Linked DNA regions of Spirulina subsalsa PCC 9445. The protein of the gene in region 1 interacts with the protein of each later gene in a pairwise test. Links are inferred from orthologs where the notes say so. Each region holds a gene or a part of one and is shown on either strand. Other genes may lie near its edges. The genes, in order: rlmB and tsaE.

Region 1 (8,567 bases):
AAGTCACATAGCGTTGAATAATTTGTGCCTCGGAGACTTCCTCATCGCGTTTCAATAAGGGGACGCGACCAATTTCGGTTAAATACAAACGCACAAGGTCAGTCGTGTAGCGACCCGACCTTTTCGGAGTCTCTAGGTTGGAGTCTGAGCCGTCCCAATCCTCCTCCATGAAATCCGACGACAGCCCTTGGGCTGAGTCGTTAGACTCCTCAAAGGGGAAATCAGGGGTTTGAGACAATTCTAAATTGTCTTCCGGGGGGCTGATAGAGAAAGGAGGGGTTGGCATGGTAATTTCTCAATAACAAGCGGGGGCAACAACAGCATTAATCCGATTGGTCTGATTTAAGTTAATCCTAGTCAAGATTTGGTGTTGTGATGCAAACTGTGATCCATCTCCCCTGGATAGAATGCGTTTAAGCAAATCGCGTATCAATGATAGAAGGGAATTGTGTGAACACAGTGAGGACATGAGAACATCCTTGACCTTCAGTATAGAGAGAAAATACCTTCTCAGTAGTGACTTTCGTCAAAGGATATGTTAATCTACATCACTTGTCCCCCAGATTCCTGAAACGTGAGTAATTTTATCTAGGGTTAAAATTATAACTATTTTAGTATCACTGCGAGTTGAAAATTGGGCCCCCTCAACTCTGAATCAATTGTTTAATTCCAGTGGGTCTGGAAAAAAGGACTGGTAAAGTGGAGGATGGCTGAAACTAGCCATCTTTAATCGATTCATCTGAAAAGACCTATGCCCATTTCCCACGCTCAACCTGCTCTACTGGTGCTGGCTGATGGTACCTCCTACCGTGGCTTTTCCTTCGGTGCGCCCGGCACAGCGATTGGTGAAGTTGTGTTTAACACCGGAATGACCGGATACCAAGAGGTTTTGACTGACCCTAGCTATTGCGGCCAAATTATCACCTTTACCTATCCGGAGTTGGGGAACACGGGAGTAAATGCCGAGGATGAAGAGTCCGCCCATCCCCAAATCCGCGCCGTGATTGCCCGTAATATTTGCTATCGTCCCAGTAATTGGCGCTCCACCCAATCCTTACCGGACTATCTCAAACAACATCGCATTCCGGGGATTTATGGCATTGATACCCGTTCTCTCACCCGAAAAATTCGCACAGTGGGGGCAATGAATGGGGGTATATCAACGGAAATTCTGGATCCCGATGAGTTGTGCCGTCAAGTCCAAGGCGCTCCTTCCATGGCTGGACAGAATTTAGTCAAGGAAGTGACGACCAAAACACCCTATGAATGGTCTGATGTGACCGAGGGAAACTGGGAATTCAAAGAAGGAGAAGCTATCACTGATGAACCGTTAAAGGTGGTGGCGGTAGATTTCGGGGTAAAACGGAACATTCTCAAGCGTTTGGCTAGCTATGGCTGCCAGATTACGGTGGTTCCGGCGAATACGCCCCCGGACGAGATTCTCAAGTACAACCCTGATGGTATCTTTCTGTCTAATGGTCCTGGCGACCCCTCGGCGGTTCAGGAGGGCATTGTTACGGTGAAAAGCCTCTTGGAAAGTCAAAAACCCATGTTTGGCATCTGTATGGGGCATCAGATTTTAGGGCTGGCACTGGGGGCGGAAACGTTTAAGTTGAAGTTCGGTCATCGGGGGTTAAATCAACCCTGTGGTTTGAGTCAGAAGGTGGAAATTACCAGCCAAAATCATGGTTTTGCGGTGACGGCGGAATCATTAGGGGAGGAGATTGAGATCACCCATTTTAACCTGAATGACAAGACGGTGGCGGGTTTGGCTCATAAGAATCTGCCCTTTTTCTCGGTGCAGTACCACCCGGAAGCCAGTCCTGGCCCCCATGATGCGGACTATTTGTTTGAGAAGTTCGTCCGTCTGATGGCGGAAAATCGGGCTGCCCAGAATTAGACGGGGGAAGGGGGCGATCGCGATTTTTCGATTTCTTTTGCCCAAAAAGACCGAATAACCGATATACTAGAGCATTGATTCTATAAGGCTACAGTGAGGAGGAAGTTATTCCTGAAGCACTTAACCTAACCGTAAGCTTAAGGGGCACGCGAGAAGTTAGGGAAGATTGCCAAATATTTCGGCTAACTGGGTTGCTTGACGCTTTTTCTGAACCCACTTTTCGGAAAGTGTTAAGTGGCTGTATTGAGACCGGCCCCAAACATATTATTCTGGTGCTATCGCAAATTGACTTTGTGGATAGTTCCGGACTCGGTGCGCTCGTGCAGTTAGTCAAGCAGGCGCAAAACCAGAATGGAACGGTTCAAATTGTGACGAACGCCCGTGTAACCCAAACGGTGAAACTGGTTCGCTTAGAGAAGTTTCTGTCTTTACAACCCTCGGTTGAGGAGGCACTAGAGAATATTCAAAGTGCCTCCTAGGGGGTAAGACCCAACAGTCATGCTCTGTTAAACGCTTTCTGATGTAATATGCTAGGAAGGCGTTTTAGCAGGTGTTTCCCCGAGTCTAGAAGTCTTAAATCATTGCGATCGCGTCCGCCAACAGGAGGGGAGACGGGGTTTTGTTGTCTTATCCCCTCCTACCCTGCTCAAATCCCGGTTCTACGGGAAGGTCGGTTTTTGTGATTCAACCCTCACCCTCCAGCCAATCTGATCCCAGTTCCTGGTTAGCGGAACCGTGGGGGGGAGTTGGTGCGCTGACCTCTTCCCTCAAAGGGCAACCTGTGGAACGTCTCTCTCCCCTCGCCTTGGCCTATCTCGGGGATGCCATCTATGAGCTTTATATTCGTCAGTATTATCTATTTCCCCCCCGTCGGATTGCTCAGTATCACCAGCTTGTAGTGTCTCAAGTCCGTGCAGAACGCCAGGCCGCTCAGTTACAATTACTATTGCCTCAATTAACGCAGGAAGAGTTAACCATTGTCAGACGGGGACGTAATGCTACCCATCGCCGTCCTTCCCGTTTAGCTCCGGCCATTTACCAGCAGGCAACCAGTTTAGAAGCTTTGGTTGGCTATTTGTATTTAACGAATCCCCAGCGCCTTCATGATTTGCTGGTGCAGTTGCCATTGGATTAGAGTTTTTAAGTTTTGCCTTTAACTTCTACCCGTTTTTTTGTCAACTCTATACTAGGACTATTGTATTATGGATATGCCTCGTTCTTCCCCTAAATCTTCTCCTGCCCGTCCCACTCGGGGCGGTGGTAAGGCTGTTGGGAAACGGATTCGTGCTCGGGTGAAAGGGAAACCCGCTCGGCGCGGAGAGGAGCGGTTTTCTCACGCCAAACCTGTCCCCCATCGAGTCGCCAAACGTTCAGAACAACGCTCAGAACAGGGCGAGAGTCGGGATTTTGCCAGTCGGAAGAAAATTGTCACCTCCAGCCATCAACGGGATTCTGGAGCAGGAGATCACCTAGAAACACCGGAAAATCCAGACTTGATCTATGGTCGTCATGCGGTGTTAGCGGCCTTAGAAAGCGATCGCCAACTCAATCGCCTCTGGATTATTCCCCGTCTACGCTATGATCCCCATTTCCACTCCCTGATTGAACAGGCTAAAACCAAAGGAACCGTCGTCGATGAAGTCGCCCCCCGTCGTCTCGAACAGATGACCCAAGGCGCAAACCATCAAGGCGTGGCCGCCCAAGTTGCCCCCTATACCTACTGGGAATTAGCCGACTTAATCGCCCAAGCAAAAAGCAAAACAGAGCATCCGGTGATTTTAGTCGCCGACGGGATCGAGGATCCCCATAACTTAGGGGCGATGATTCGCACGGCCGAAGCGATGGGATCGCAAGGATTGGTGATCCCCCAACGGCGCGCTGTGGGGATCACGTCTGGGGTGACGAAGGCCGCCACGGGAGCATTAGAAAATTTCCCCGTAGCGAGGGTGGTTAACCTCAGTCGAGCCTTAGAAGACTTGAAGACGGCGGGTTTTTGGATTTACGGCACTACGGCCGGGGCAGAAACCCCCCTGCATAAGGTGAAATTTGAGGGTGCGATCGCCTTAGTCATTGGTTCCGAGGGCAAAGGTCTGAATTTATTAACCCAGCGCAACTGTGATGTTCTGGTTTCCATCCCCACCACGGGAAAAACCCCCAGTCTCAATGCTTCCGTTGCCACCGCCATGACCCTCTATGAAGTCTATCGCCAACGCTGGAGCGAAGCGGTTTATTTGGAAACTGTGTCTGAATAGACTTTAAAAAAATGAGCATCCAGAGTATAAAGAGAGTGAAAAATCCGTCATCGTTAAGTATTGTAAAGAGCAAGGCGTTATAATGCCGGGTTGAATCCTGCTAAATCGGGGAAGAACATGAAAGATACTGTGGTTCAGATTCTTAACTTCTTTGGCTGGGCATGGTGGGTGGAAGTGAAAACCGAAAACCCCCGTTGCACCTATTACTTTGGCCCGTTCGCCAATCAACAAGAAGCCCAAGAAATGAGTAGTGGATACGTTGACGACCTCAAAGACGAGGGAGCGCAAGGCATTAGTGTTTATATCCAACGCATGAAACCGGATGAATTAACGGTCTTTGATGAGTTGGGGGAGACTCCTGACCATGAGAGATTCCCCACTCTTAGTGGTCAGTTATCCTAGGGGCGCAGGGGAGGAGAAATGAAGGGCAGTCTAAACCCTGTTGTTAGGGTCTGGTCAGTGGGTGTTAGCTTGCCCGACATTCATCTCCTTACTGCGTCACTTCAGGATGAGCCTTGAGCCACTCCTGAAGGCGTGCTTGTAGGGCGCTGGGAACTTCCCAAGGGAATAAATGGGCTGTGTTGTGATAACAGTGCCATTCACAGTTAGGTAAAGCCAGAGCGGTTTCTCGACTCGACTCGGGGGTAATGTGAACATCCTCTGACCCGGCGAGCATGAGACAAGGGGCCGTGATCTGTTGGAGATCCGGCAGTCGGTTATACCCAGAGCGGAGGGCTTGGCGCAGGGCTTGATGAGCCAAGGGAGAGGTTTGGTAATAGGCGGGGGTTCCTTCACGGGCTAGGTAGCCGTAAGCTTCGGCGGTGTGTTGTTGAAGTAGATACCGAAAAAGAGAGCGTTTGCCCCATTGTTCAATATTCCAATGCCAGCCCGGTCGCCAACTGTTCAGGAATCCGGCGATGCCTGTGGCGCATAATTCAAAGGGGGTGGTTTTGGGATGACGGCCTCGGGGACGGGCAGCGGTGCCGATGAGAATTAAGCCAGAATAGCGTTGAGGCGATCGCAACATTAACTCCAACGCCAGAATTCCCCCCAAAGACCAGCCCAACAGCAAGCACCGTTCAATCTGCCTCTGATCTAGTAATGCCTCCAAATCCTGCAAATGTTCAGACAAGGTGAAAGGGATGGGAGTCCGACTTTGACCATAGCCCCGCAAATCCGGAGCCAGAGTTAAACACTGCTCGGAGAGGGGATCCGTAAAAACCGACATAGCCCGTCCTGATCCCGGATGGCCATGTATACATAACACCGGAAAACCCTCCCCCTTAACGTGAGTGTAGATGGAACGACTCCCTAACAAATTTGCTCCAAACATTTTTTAGCCTGCTCAGATTCATTTTTACTAAAATCTTCGGGTCTTTGATACTCCCTAAAAATTTTTTCGATTCTTTCTAGAGAGATTTCTTCCATAAAATCAACTCTTCTTTCCTCGTATAATAAACCTGTTTTATAAATATAGTTACCAATTTTAGAATTCTTCTCACCAATTCCAATATTAGGAATCCCTAAAATATCAGCCACAATAATTGAGTGTAAACGATTCCCAAAATGGAAGTCCATTTTACCCAAAATTTCTAAAGCTTCTTCGGTCTGATTCCATGAATGAACTATACAGTTTTTCTCAGGAATATACTTCCTTAACAACTCATGAAAACGATTATCATTATTTTCTTGTCCAACATGACAGGGGAGTAGATGAATAACCGTATTATATTTTTCGATCAGTGGCATTAATTGCTGACTATAAAACTTAGCTCGACCATCCCCCCACCAAAACATTCCAGAAAATGATATTTCCTTAATCTCAGAACGACGAAAACTGCTCAAAAATGGATCGTATATGCTTAAATCTAAAAAAGCTAAATCCCCACCTAAACAAACATTCCTATGATCCTTGTTCAAGTTTTTAGCTAACTCATAGGAAGAAGAGTCCCGACAATACAGAAAGTTAGCTTTTTTAAATAGGTCATAACTTGAATCTTGTACTTCTGACTTTATTCCTTCCAAACCAATTCCTAAGAACCCAAATTGCTTCCCCATGATTTGAGTAAGACCCTGCATTCTCAGTAAATTCGTCGGTTTACTATCAATATTTAAAGTTCCCCCACCCCAAAAAATCTTGTCCGTTTTTAAAATCAACCCTAGACGTTTTAGCTTAGAGAGTTGCTGACTTGACCAAAAATCAATCTTGTTGCTAGTTTTAGGGTAATAGTTTGCTTTACATATTACATCAACTTGAGTCACATCAAGTCTCTGATCAAAATAATTAGTAAGCTGCTTGACAAATAAATCATCTCCGAGGTTTTTCTGTCCGTAATAACCCATCAACAGAATTTTCATAAGCTAGTTTCAAGTCATTTTGATGATGAATAGGTTCTCCGGCTTGAATGGGGTATCTATTGCGATGAAGAGGGGTTGACCCCTTGAACCATTCTAGCCTTGATTAGTTGAAAAGAACTGGTTTTCCGATGAGGAGATCAACATCTTACAGTCGTGTCAAGGGCAATTCACCCAGAAGGGTCTTGACGCGATCGCAACATTAAAACTCCAACACCAAAATCATCCCCCAAGACCAACCGAACACCCCACTCGTAACACCATCTCCCAAAATCCCTAGCCTAGTCAGTGACAGCCTTTAACAACACATCCGTTAAGCTCATACTTTCCATATCATCAATCGTAATCGTATTGACAATATCAAACTTAGCCCCGATGTCTTCTAGTTGCTTATCCAAAGCCACTAGAAACTGGGTCGCCAACTTATCCCGTCCCACCTGAATCAGAGAGATCCCTAATTCCTCATCCCGATCAATTTTGCGCGACGCTTCCACAATCAAGCGCATCACAGGTTTCCGCTCATCCGGTTCCCCATCCGTGATCACCACAATGGTTTCCCCATTAGGTTTCGTCTCCCCGGCCTCCTTGCGCTGGAAATAATTATCTAACGCATCAAACAAAACACTAGCCAGATCAGTTTTTCCCATAGGATCATGTTCTTCAAACACCTGAGAGACTTTATCAGACGTAACATTGTCATAGCGTTTAAACCGACCCGAGAACAGATAAACCGTAATTCCATCAGGATCCAACTCCTCGCAGCGTTTCGCCAAAGCAAGGGTTGATTCTTGCACAGCTTGCCAGCGACTTTTGCCCCCCGGTTGGTCTTGAGTGGACATACTGCCGCTTTTATCGATAATCAACGTATAATCCCGTTGTTCAACAATTGAACCACTACCCACAGTTGGATTAACCTCCTCTTTTGGTGCTGTTCTTAATCTAGCGGATTCTGTCCCCTCCAGACCTTGAGAAAAAGCAAAAGTTTCTAGTCCCTGATTCCCAAGTCTATCCGGTAGAATCTCCCAGACAAATAATTCTCCTATCCTAGACCTGCATCCTCTCCAATGTTCGTTATTGGGCTTCAGCCCTGAATCCAACGCGCTAAAGCGCAACTACAAACGACAGCGGATAAACGGGGAAAAAGAGGGTTGCAGTTGGGGAAAACGTGGGTTAATCTAGGGGAATTTTAAAGCGATAGAAGGATACAGTAATGAAGCCTTGGAGTTGGTTGGTAGTGGGTGGGGTATTGTTGTCGGGGCTGGGGGTGAATGCAGCCAAGGTGAAAGGAGCAACCGTGGAAATAGCCCAAGCCCCCAACTCCGCCGCCCTTGAAGAAGCGGAACAACTGAATCAGCAAGTGATTCAACTTTATCAAGCGGGGCAGTATGAAGCCGCCATTCCCTTGATGGAAAAAGTCTTAACCCTTCGCCAGCAGGTATTAGGAACAGAACATTCTGATGTCGCCAATAGCCTCAACAACTTGGCCTTTTTATATGAAGCCCAAGGTCGATACTCCGAAGCCGAACCCCTCTATCTTCAAGCCTTGGAAATGAGGAAACGCCTCTGGGGAACAGAACATCTTGATGTAGCAACCAGCCTCAATAACTTAGCCGGATTGTATTCCTCCCAAGGTCGATACTCCGAAGCCGAACCCCTGTATCTTCAAGCTTTGGAGATCAGAAAACACCTTTTAGGAGAAGAACATCCGGCCGTAGCCACCAGCCTCAATAACTTAGCCTTTTTATACTCCTCTCAAAGTCGGTATGCAGAAGCCGAACCCCTCTATCTTCAAGCCTTAGAGCTATATAAACGGTTATTAGGTGCAGAACATCCTAATATAGCAGCAACCCTCAATAACTTAGCCTTCTTATACTCATCCCAAGATCGATACTCCGAGGCCGAACCCCTCTATCTTCAAGCCTTAGAGCTATATAAACGGCTGTTAGGCGCAGAACATCCTGATATAGCAGATAGCCTCAATAACCTAGCCGGATTATATGAATCCCAAGGGCGATACGCAGAAGCCGAACCCTTGTATCTTCAAGCCTTAGCGATGAGAA
Region 2 (8,489 bases), 2.1 Mb from region 1 along the record:
AAAGTCCGCAGCGCCATATTTTCCGCCACCGAGAGATGGGGAACACAGGCATTGCGCAGGGGTTCTTCCGGCAAAGCCACCACCCCATAGTTCAACATTTCCCGCCTTGTGGCATGGTAGACCTTGCCCTGAATTTTCACCTCTCCCCTCGTGGGAGAACGTTGACCCGCCAAGACTTCCACCAGTTCCTTTTGTCCATTGCCCGAAACTCCGGCGATCGCCACAATTTCCCCCCGTCCCACCCTTAAACTCACCCCCCGCACAGCCTCTAACCCGTTATCCTTCAAAGCGTGGAGGTCTTGAAGTTCTAAAATCGTCTCCCCCTCCACCCCAGGGGTTTTATCTAACGTTTTAGGCGGTTTCGCCTCCCCCAACATCATCGCCGCCAAATCCGCCATCCCCAAATCCGCCACCTTCCCCTGACCTGCCACCGCTCCCCGGCGCAACACCGTCACCTCCTCAGCAAACGCCATCACCTCCCGGAACTTATGAGTAATCAGTAGAACACTCAACTCCCCCCGTTCAACCGCTTGATGGAGCAACCCTAACACCTCATCCGCCTCTTGGGGAGTCAAAACCGAGGTCGGTTCATCTAAAATCAGCAAACGGCTTTGTAAATACAGTTGCTTGAGAATCTCTAACTTTTGCTTCTCTCCCGCCGCCAACTGGCTCACAGGCACATCTAACGGCACGCGAAAGGGCGTAGTCTCCAAAAACGCCCCCAGCACCTCATACTCCCGAGGCCAATGAATCCAAGTTGACCCCCCATAGCGAGCTAGAACCAAATTTTCCGCCACCGTCATAGCCGGAATCGAGGTGAAATGTTGATAGACCATTCCCACCCCATACTGATGGGCAACTCGGGGGGACTGAATGGTGCGGGATTTGCCATTAATCACAATATCCCCTCGGTCAGGATGATAGTAGCCCATAACACACTTCACCAGCGTACTCTTGCCCGCCCCATTCTCCCCAAGCAAGGCGTGAAACGTCCCCGGTTTAATCCGCAGAGAGACTTGATCTAAAGCCAGCAACGGGCCAAAGCGTTTGGTTAAATTGACAATTTCTAGGTCAGGGGGAGAAGTCATATCGAGGTATAAAAAACGCAGAAGACACTGCCCATTATAGGGGTGTCTTCTCGTTGAAAATGAAAGAATCCCTATCTAGAAAAGAGTCGGGAGTGTCAAAATACAAGCCTGTGATATTAGGTGGTTATGCCAGAGTCTAATCCGTATAAGGTACTTGGTCTTCCTCCCCACGCGAGCCAGGGGGACATTAAGCGTGCGTATCGCCGTTTGGTCAAACAATATCACCCCGATAGTCAACATGAACAGGCGAATCATGAGAAGATTGTCGAGTTAAATGCGGCCTATGAAGTATTGGGGGATCCTCAACAGCGCTCAGTATATGACCAACAGGTTTATGAGCAACAACGGATGGGGAGTCAATATCGACGACAAAAGCGCAGTCAAGCATCCCAGGAGGAATATCAGACCACCCAAGAATCCGGACGCGATCGCGATGTGCATTTTGTCCGTTGGTTTCAGGGAGTCTATCAACCCGTTAACCGACTCATTAGCCAGATTTTGAACCCCCTAGAGGCCGAAATTGACCAATTGGCCGCCGATCCCTTCGATGATGAATTAATGAGTCTGTTTCAAAATTATCTCTCCAACTGTCGTCAGGACTTAAATCAAGCCCAGTCTTTATTTGCCTCTCAACCTAATCCGGCTAAGGTGGCCGGAGTGGCGGCGAATTTATACTACTGTCTCAATCATATTAGTGACGCTTTAGAAGAATTAGAATGGTTTACCTTAAACTACGATGACCATTACTTAGCCACCGGAAAAGAACTATTCCGTCGAGCGGGACGACTGCGCGAAGACGCTCAATATTCTGTGTCCCGTTTTTCGTGACATCATCCCGACGCTGACCCTACGGGTACAGCGCGGGACTTATAGCTCCCCGAACCCCTCAAAAGTTAATGGGTCCAGATTGCCTATTCCCCCATTCAGCAAGCTCCCATTAAGTGCCAGAAAACCAAGCAGTTAACGCTACCGCTAAAGCATCAGCCGCATCATCAGGTTTCGGATACTGTTCTAACTCTAACTCCCGCGCTACGGCCGCCTGTACTTCCCGCTTGTCCGCGTTGCCATATCCCGTGAGGGCTTGCTTGACTTGGGCTGGGGTAAACTCCACATAGGGAACATCATGTTGGGCGAGAACCAATAATACAACCCCTCGGGCCTGGGCGACGAGGATGGTGTTGCTCATGCGATAAAAAAAGAATTTTTCAATGGCCACTAAATCCGGTTGAATTTCCGTTAACAGGGTGTGTAGATCATCGTAGATGGTGGCCAGACGTTGACCGATGGGGGTTTTTTTCGGCGTTTCTATGACTCCAAAATCTAATAATTGTACGGGTTTCTGGTCAGATTGGGCGGAAACAGAAGTGAGCGGAACATTCCGACAGTGAATCGACCCAAAACCTAACTGGGCTAAACCGGGGTCAATGCCTAAAATTGTTTGTTCTGAAGGGGATGTAGACAATGCCATTTGCTCTTTTAACGATTCCTGCCTAAGATTGCACTTAAAACTTTACACTCCCATCCGGCATGACCTGCCTCGAAGACTGTATCCCAAACTATTTACCTTTAGGACATCTTGAGGATTTATGTAAACTGGGTCAAAGGTTTGGCACTCTATCTCAAGATTGGCGCTAAAACTCCCTGATCGGTACACTGTCACTCTGCTGAACACACTCCGTTAGTTATCATTTACTATGTCCATTGGTCTAATCGAACAAGCATTACGCAGTCTCAGACTGGAAAAAATCCATTTGGCGGCAGTGAGTCGGCGCACTCCCAAGGAAATGAACCACTGGTTTAAATGGCTGGCTCCTGGGATTCTCATTAAACGTTGGCTGTTGATTAGTGTCACCGGGTTTGTCCTGACGGTTTTGGGGATTGCTATTTGGGTGGGACTCACGCCGATTTACCGCCTGATGTGGTTTTTCTCGGAAATTTTGGAGTTAATCGCCCGCATTTTGCCCAGTTATATTTCTGGGCCGGTGGCGGTGGTGTTGGGGGTTTTTTTGCTGTTGTGGGGACAAACGCGCAGTTTCGGCACGATTACGGAAGTGTTGAATCCGGGGAGTGAACAACGCTTGATTGATGCTTTAATGACTCGTCGTCGTCTCAATCGAGGGCCGCGCATTGTGGCCATTGGGGGGGGGACGGGTTTATCTACCCTGTTGCGGGGTTTGAAGGAGTATAGCGCCAATATTACGGCCATTGTAACGGTGGCTGATGATGGGGGGTCTTCGGGACGTTTACGGCGGGAAATTGGGGTGTTGCCGCCGGGGGATATTCGCAATTGTGTGGCGGCCTTGGCGGATGAGGAAAAGTTATTAACGGAGTTGTTTCAATATCGCTTTAATGCGGGGGATGGATTATCGGGTCATAGTTTCGGTAATTTGTTCTTGACGGCTATGAGTGAGATTACGGGGGATTTGGAACAGGCGATCGCGGCCAGTTCAAAAGTCTTGGCGGTGCGCGGCCGGGTCTTGCCTGCGACCCTTTCCGATGTGCGACTTTGGGCGAAAATGGCCGATGGTCGTTGGGTGGAAGGGGAGTCAAAAATTCCCCAAGCGGGGGGCAAAATTGTAGAGATTGGCTGTACCCCAGAACATCCCCCGGCCTTACCTGCGGCCATTCGGGCGATTGAGGAGGCGGATTTTATTATTATGGGGCCCGGAAGTCTCTACACCAGTGTAATTCCCAATTTGCTGGTTCCCGAAATTCGAGCGGCGATCGCTAAAACCAAAGTTCCTCGCATTTATGTTTGTAATATCATGACCCAACCGGGAGAAACCGATAGTTATACTGTCGCCGACCATATTCGCGCCATTGACCGCGTTTGTGGCAAACGGTTATTTGATGCGGTCATCGTCCACCGTCGCACCCCCTCCGCCCACACCCTGATCCGCTATGCTCAAGAAAATTCCCATCCGGTATTCTTAGATCGGGAGGAAGTCGGCCATTTAGGGCGGCGCATTGTGGCCGCGAATATCATGGATGAAGATGGAGAAACAGGCTATGTGCGCCATGATCATCAACGATTAGCTAAGGTTCTAATCCGTTGGTATGGTCGCACCCACGGCATTAAATTTGCTGATGATACGTTAACTGTAGAGGGGTGAGGGATACGGTGGAGAATAAAATTGAGCTACCAGACTGCAATTTAGCCGCATTACAGGCTTTTGCCCGTCGTTTGGGGGAAACCATCCCCCCCGCTACGATTCTCCTGTTATCGGGGGATTTAGGAGCCGGAAAAACCACATTTGTTCAGGCCTTGGGGGAAGGTTTGGGCATAAAAGAACCCATTTTAAGCCCGACTTTTACCCTGATTAATGAGTATGTCGAGGGGCGTTTACCGTTGTATCATATTGATTTGTACCGTTTACAGCCCGAAGATGTAGAATCTTTAGCCCTAGAAACCTATTGGGATGGTATCGAAGTAGAAGCGGGGATTACGGCCATTGAGTGGGCCGAACGTTTGTCAGAGTTCCCCCCCAATTATTGGTCAATTACTCTATATTCCACGCCCCAAAATACCCGTCGCTTGGTATTCGAGAAAGTAGGGGACTTTGGAATTGATAACTGATAATTGACCCTAGGCGGGGGGGTGCTGCTTCCTTATTCCTGTAAAATAGTCTTAGAGACAATGCGGGTTTTCTTCCGGTCGGCCTCGGATAACTCCTCACCGGATTGTAACCGAGTAGCACTTTTTTGTAAGACTGTCGCCGCACTTTGATCCCCTAATTGCAACGCTGTTTTTGCCGCCGTTTGTAACATGGTGGCCGCCCCCACTTTGTCCCCTTGCTGGAGTTTTGTCTCAGCAATTTGGGTCTGTCGGTACTTGGCTAAAGCCAGAATTTCTTTCTGGACTTTCTCGTTATTTGCAGGTTGATAAACCGCTTGCACATTGGCATAAACTGGCACTTTTTCCGACAATAAATTACCCTGTCCCAAGGCCGGATCATCATAGCGAACTTGGGTACTTACCACCCATTGCTGACCGGGCGGAAATTGATTTAAATACAAATTGGCCAAAATAACCCGTTCTTCTTTCATTAAATCGCCCAAACGGACAATATATAAATCCTGCTCTTTCTGCACAGGTAATTCAATGGTATCTGGGGCAACTTGGGCTAAGGGTTTGAGTTCGGCTAAACGCACATTGGGGGCTAATTCTAACAGTAAATAAGCATTGGTTAAGCCGACGGATTGCACTCGGGTAAATAGTCGTCCAAATTCATCAACAGCCTGTTCGGGAAATTCAATATAAGATAAAGTTCCTCCGGCCGTGTCGGAGATATTTTCTAAAACGTCCTGATTCCAATGAGAACCAAATCCCAAGGTATTCAAGGTAATGTTATAACTGGAGGCTAAACCTGCTAATTTTAAGCAGCGCCCATTGTCTCCGTGTTCGTTTTCTCCATCTGTCAAGAGAAAAATTTGACTCGATGTGTCTTGTTTTCCTTTGGCAATTTCTTCAATGCCCAATTTTAGGCCTTCATCAATGGCGGTTCCTCCATCAGCTTCTAATTTACTAATCCGTTTTTTAACACTTTCTACATCATTGACGGGTTGATTGGGGATGATCACCTTGGCGCGATGATCAAAGGCGACAACGGAGATGCGATCGCGAGGGGTTAATTTATCCACCAGTTGCAAGGCGGCCTCTTTGACGGTTTTTAGCGGTGTACCGTTCATAGAGCCACTATGATCCAGCACTAAACAGAGATTGAGGGGAAGTCCGCGATCGCCTTCATCGGAAACCGCCGACACGGAAACCGACAGTTGACGCTGGCTACTGGATTGATTCGCGTCAAGGTTGCTATCGTTTAGGAGGGGTTGGAGTCCAACTTTCATAAGGGGATCTGTAGTGATTCAGTCTTTATGTTCAGCATAGCCTGTTCTTCACCGCCTCAACCGATAATTCCTTAAAAAAATGCGATATATTAATCCCAAACCTACAATAATTTAAGAAAATTCATGGACTGGTGGCGGAAACTTAAAAAGAACTCTCTGGCGCGATTTGGCGGCACAATCCTGATTATTTTCTATGCCATTGTGATCTTGGCGGATTTTGTCGCTCCCTATCACCCTGTTGAGCATTTTCAGGTTGATGGTTCTCTGTTACCTCCCACCCAAATTTTTTGGCGCAATCCCGACACAGGCGCATTCATCGGCCCCCACGTTTACCCCACCACCCAGGGGCCGACGGATTTGGAAACAGGCGATCGCCTCCTCACGGTAGATTTTAGCCAACCCTCTCCCCTACGCCTCTTTGTCCGTGGCACTCCCTACAAGTTTTTGTATTTCATCCCCTTGGACATCCACCTCTTTGGCACTGTTGGCGAGGGATTTATTAATCTCTTGGGAACTGACGAACAAGGCCGGGATCAATTTAGTCGGTTAATCTTTGGTGGGAGAATTAGCCTCAGTATCGGTTTATTAGGCATTGCCATATCCTTCCCCCTTGGGATGTTCGTGGGGGGTATTTCGGGCTATTTTGGTGGCATTGTAGACAGTGTTTTGATGCGGATGGTAGAAGTTTTAATGACCATCCCCACCATTTACTTATTAGTGGCACTGGCGGCGATTTTACCCATGAGCATGAGTAGCGCCCAGCGTTTTGTATTAATTATTGTCATTACTTCTTTTGTTAGTTGGTCAGGATTAGCGCGGGTCGTTCGCGGTCAAGTTCTCTCCATTAAAGAACGGGAATTTGTGGATGCAGCGCGGGTGATTGGGGCAAGTTCTCCCTTAATTATTGTCCGCCATATCTTACCCCAAACCGCCACTTATATTATTATTTCAGCCACTTTGGCCGTACCCGGTTTTATTGTGGCGGAGTCGGTCTTAAGTTTGATTGGTTTAGGTATTCAACAACCGGATCCCTCCTGGGGAAATTTGCTTTCTGTGGCTACCAATGCCTCGATTTTAGTTCTACAACCTTGGTTAGTTTGGTCCCCTGCTGCTTTGGTGGTTTTAACGGTTTTAGCCTTTAATTTATTGGGGGATGGCCTCCGGGATGCCTTAGACCCGCGCACATTACAAAAGCAAGTGCGACAACTCCCAGAATAAGGAGTTCAAGTCTCAATTCTTAAGGATCAATCCTGCTAATCTTGGATGTAAGTTTCACCCCGGATTAATGCCAACTCCGCCCGCACAAATTCTCGACCTAAATAAAGCGCATGATCCAAACGGGACAAGGGGCAAGGGTTAGTTTTCTCAGTGATTTCCATTCCTAATTCCTTGGCTGTGCGTCCTTTAAATGTCCGGGTTGGACTCCGTTTAATGCCCCCTTTCACCGGAATAGGTTCTCCTGTTTCTGGGTCAAGTGCTAACCCCTTGTCACTAATGGTATTCGTGTAATGATCGGCACAAATTAAACCCGCTTCTGGGTCAATATAGATAATAAAATAGCCGTCGGGATCAAGGTCAATAAACCGTTTAGAGAGTTGATCATCAATGCCTTGCAATTGAGTTTTTAAATCTTCTGTCATGGTGTTAAAAATGAACTAAAACACATAGGCTTAACTTGTTAAGGTCGCCCATTGCTTTTTACCAACTGCCACCAGCGCCGCCGCCGCCACTACTCCCACCGCCAAAACCGCCCCCACTACCGCCGCCACTACCACCGCCAAAACCGCCCCCACCACCACCGTAATGGTGCCAAGAGTCCGCAGACATTCCAATCCGATGGTGTCGAGCCGTTCTTCTGTCATCCTCTGGAATCTCTCGCGACCATTGATCGCGATAATCGCAACTGTAACAAAATTCTCGCTCAATATAACGGTTGCGCGTGGTGCGGGTACTGTGTTGCACGGTATAGTCGTGACACTGAGGGCATTTTGTGACATGGCGGGGGCGTTGGAGAATGTAACCCCGTAGGTGAATGGTGTCTCGACTATATTCAGGATGACAATGGGGACACCACCAGCCATCATACACCACAGAATTCAACTTATGGGTTGCTTGTTCAATCCTCGTCAGCAAGGGCATTAAATCCGAGGCGGGCAACTTATGGAGGGGTTGACGACAGATGGCACAATGAAAATGAGTGCGACTGTGGCCTTGTTCTAAGAAAGCCGCTAACTGTTTTCTCTGCCAAATCCGTTGGATGATGGGAAAACTGCCTAGGGTGGCCAGGATGGTGCTGAGAATGAAGACATCCCGGAGGTTAAGGATTCCAGATTGTTGGGTTTCTTGTTGATAGAGAATGATCACAAAAAAGATCAGTGGGGGGATAATTCCCCAGAGAATGATGCGTGGAAGGGGATAACGAAAGGGGGATTGACTGGTTAGGGTGGAAACAAGAATGAACCAAGTCATCAATCCAAGGGTCGGGAGGAATAACCAAGACCCCATCAGGGCTAAACGGCTGAGGAGAAACCAAATACAGCCCAAGTTAATCAG

The links.
Region 2: the proteins of rlmB (region 1) and tsaE interact in binary tests that used the Escherichia coli proteins (3 or more experiments, as listed by UniProt). The link is inferred for Spirulina subsalsa PCC 9445 from one-to-one orthologs.

Annotation. Positions count from the first base shown.
Region 1 is NZ_JH980292.1:3,757,713-3,766,279, reverse strand. Bases 2,359-5,127 are described here. They hold rlmB (23S rRNA (guanosine(2251)-2'-O)-methyltransferase RlmB), read left to right. Parts: upstream 2,359-3,102; coding sequence 3,103-4,152; downstream 4,153-5,127. Other genes in these bases: SPI9445_RS0117140 (alpha/beta fold hydrolase), read right to left, coding at 4,643-5,127; SPI9445_RS0117145 (DUF1816 domain-containing protein), read left to right, coding at 4,270-4,554; SPI9445_RS0117155 (Mini-ribonuclease 3), read left to right, coding at 2,580-3,035; SPI9445_RS0117160 (STAS domain-containing protein), read left to right, coding at 2,359-2,379. In the rest of the region: RNA polymerase sigma factor SigC, read right to left, coding at 1-286; carA (glutamine-hydrolyzing carbamoyl-phosphate synthase small subunit), read left to right, coding at 752-1,900; more of SPI9445_RS0117160, read left to right, coding at 2,008-2,358; more of SPI9445_RS0117140, read right to left, coding at 5,128-5,485; SPI9445_RS0117135 (polysaccharide pyruvyl transferase family protein), read right to left, coding at 5,464-6,510; SPI9445_RS0117130 (vWA domain-containing protein), read right to left, coding at 6,789-7,394; SPI9445_RS0117125 (CHAT domain-containing tetratricopeptide repeat protein), read left to right, coding at 7,718-8,567. UniProt on the Escherichia coli protein: Specifically methylates the ribose of guanosine 2251 in 23S rRNA.
Region 2 is NZ_JH980292.1:1,674,981-1,683,469, reverse strand. What follows is about bases 3,247-5,937. They hold tsaE (tRNA (adenosine(37)-N6)-threonylcarbamoyltransferase complex ATPase subunit type 1 TsaE), read left to right. Parts: upstream 3,247-4,209; coding sequence 4,210-4,665; downstream 4,666-5,937. Other genes in these bases: SPI9445_RS0107840 (vWA domain-containing protein), read right to left, coding at 4,698-5,936; SPI9445_RS0107850 (gluconeogenesis factor YvcK family protein), read left to right, coding at 3,247-4,201. Outside these bases: SPI9445_RS0107865 (ABC transporter ATP-binding protein), read right to left, coding at 1-1,088; SPI9445_RS0107860 (J domain-containing protein), read left to right, coding at 1,215-1,916; crossover junction endodeoxyribonuclease RuvC, read right to left, coding at 2,026-2,556; more of SPI9445_RS0107850, read left to right, coding at 2,783-3,246; SPI9445_RS0107835 (ABC transporter permease), read left to right, coding at 6,060-7,154; SPI9445_RS0107830 (DUF4346 domain-containing protein), read right to left, coding at 7,190-7,576; SPI9445_RS30900 (hypothetical protein), read right to left, coding at 7,635-8,489. UniProt on the Escherichia coli protein: Required for the formation of a threonylcarbamoyl group on adenosine at position 37 (t(6)A37) in tRNAs that read codons beginning with adenine.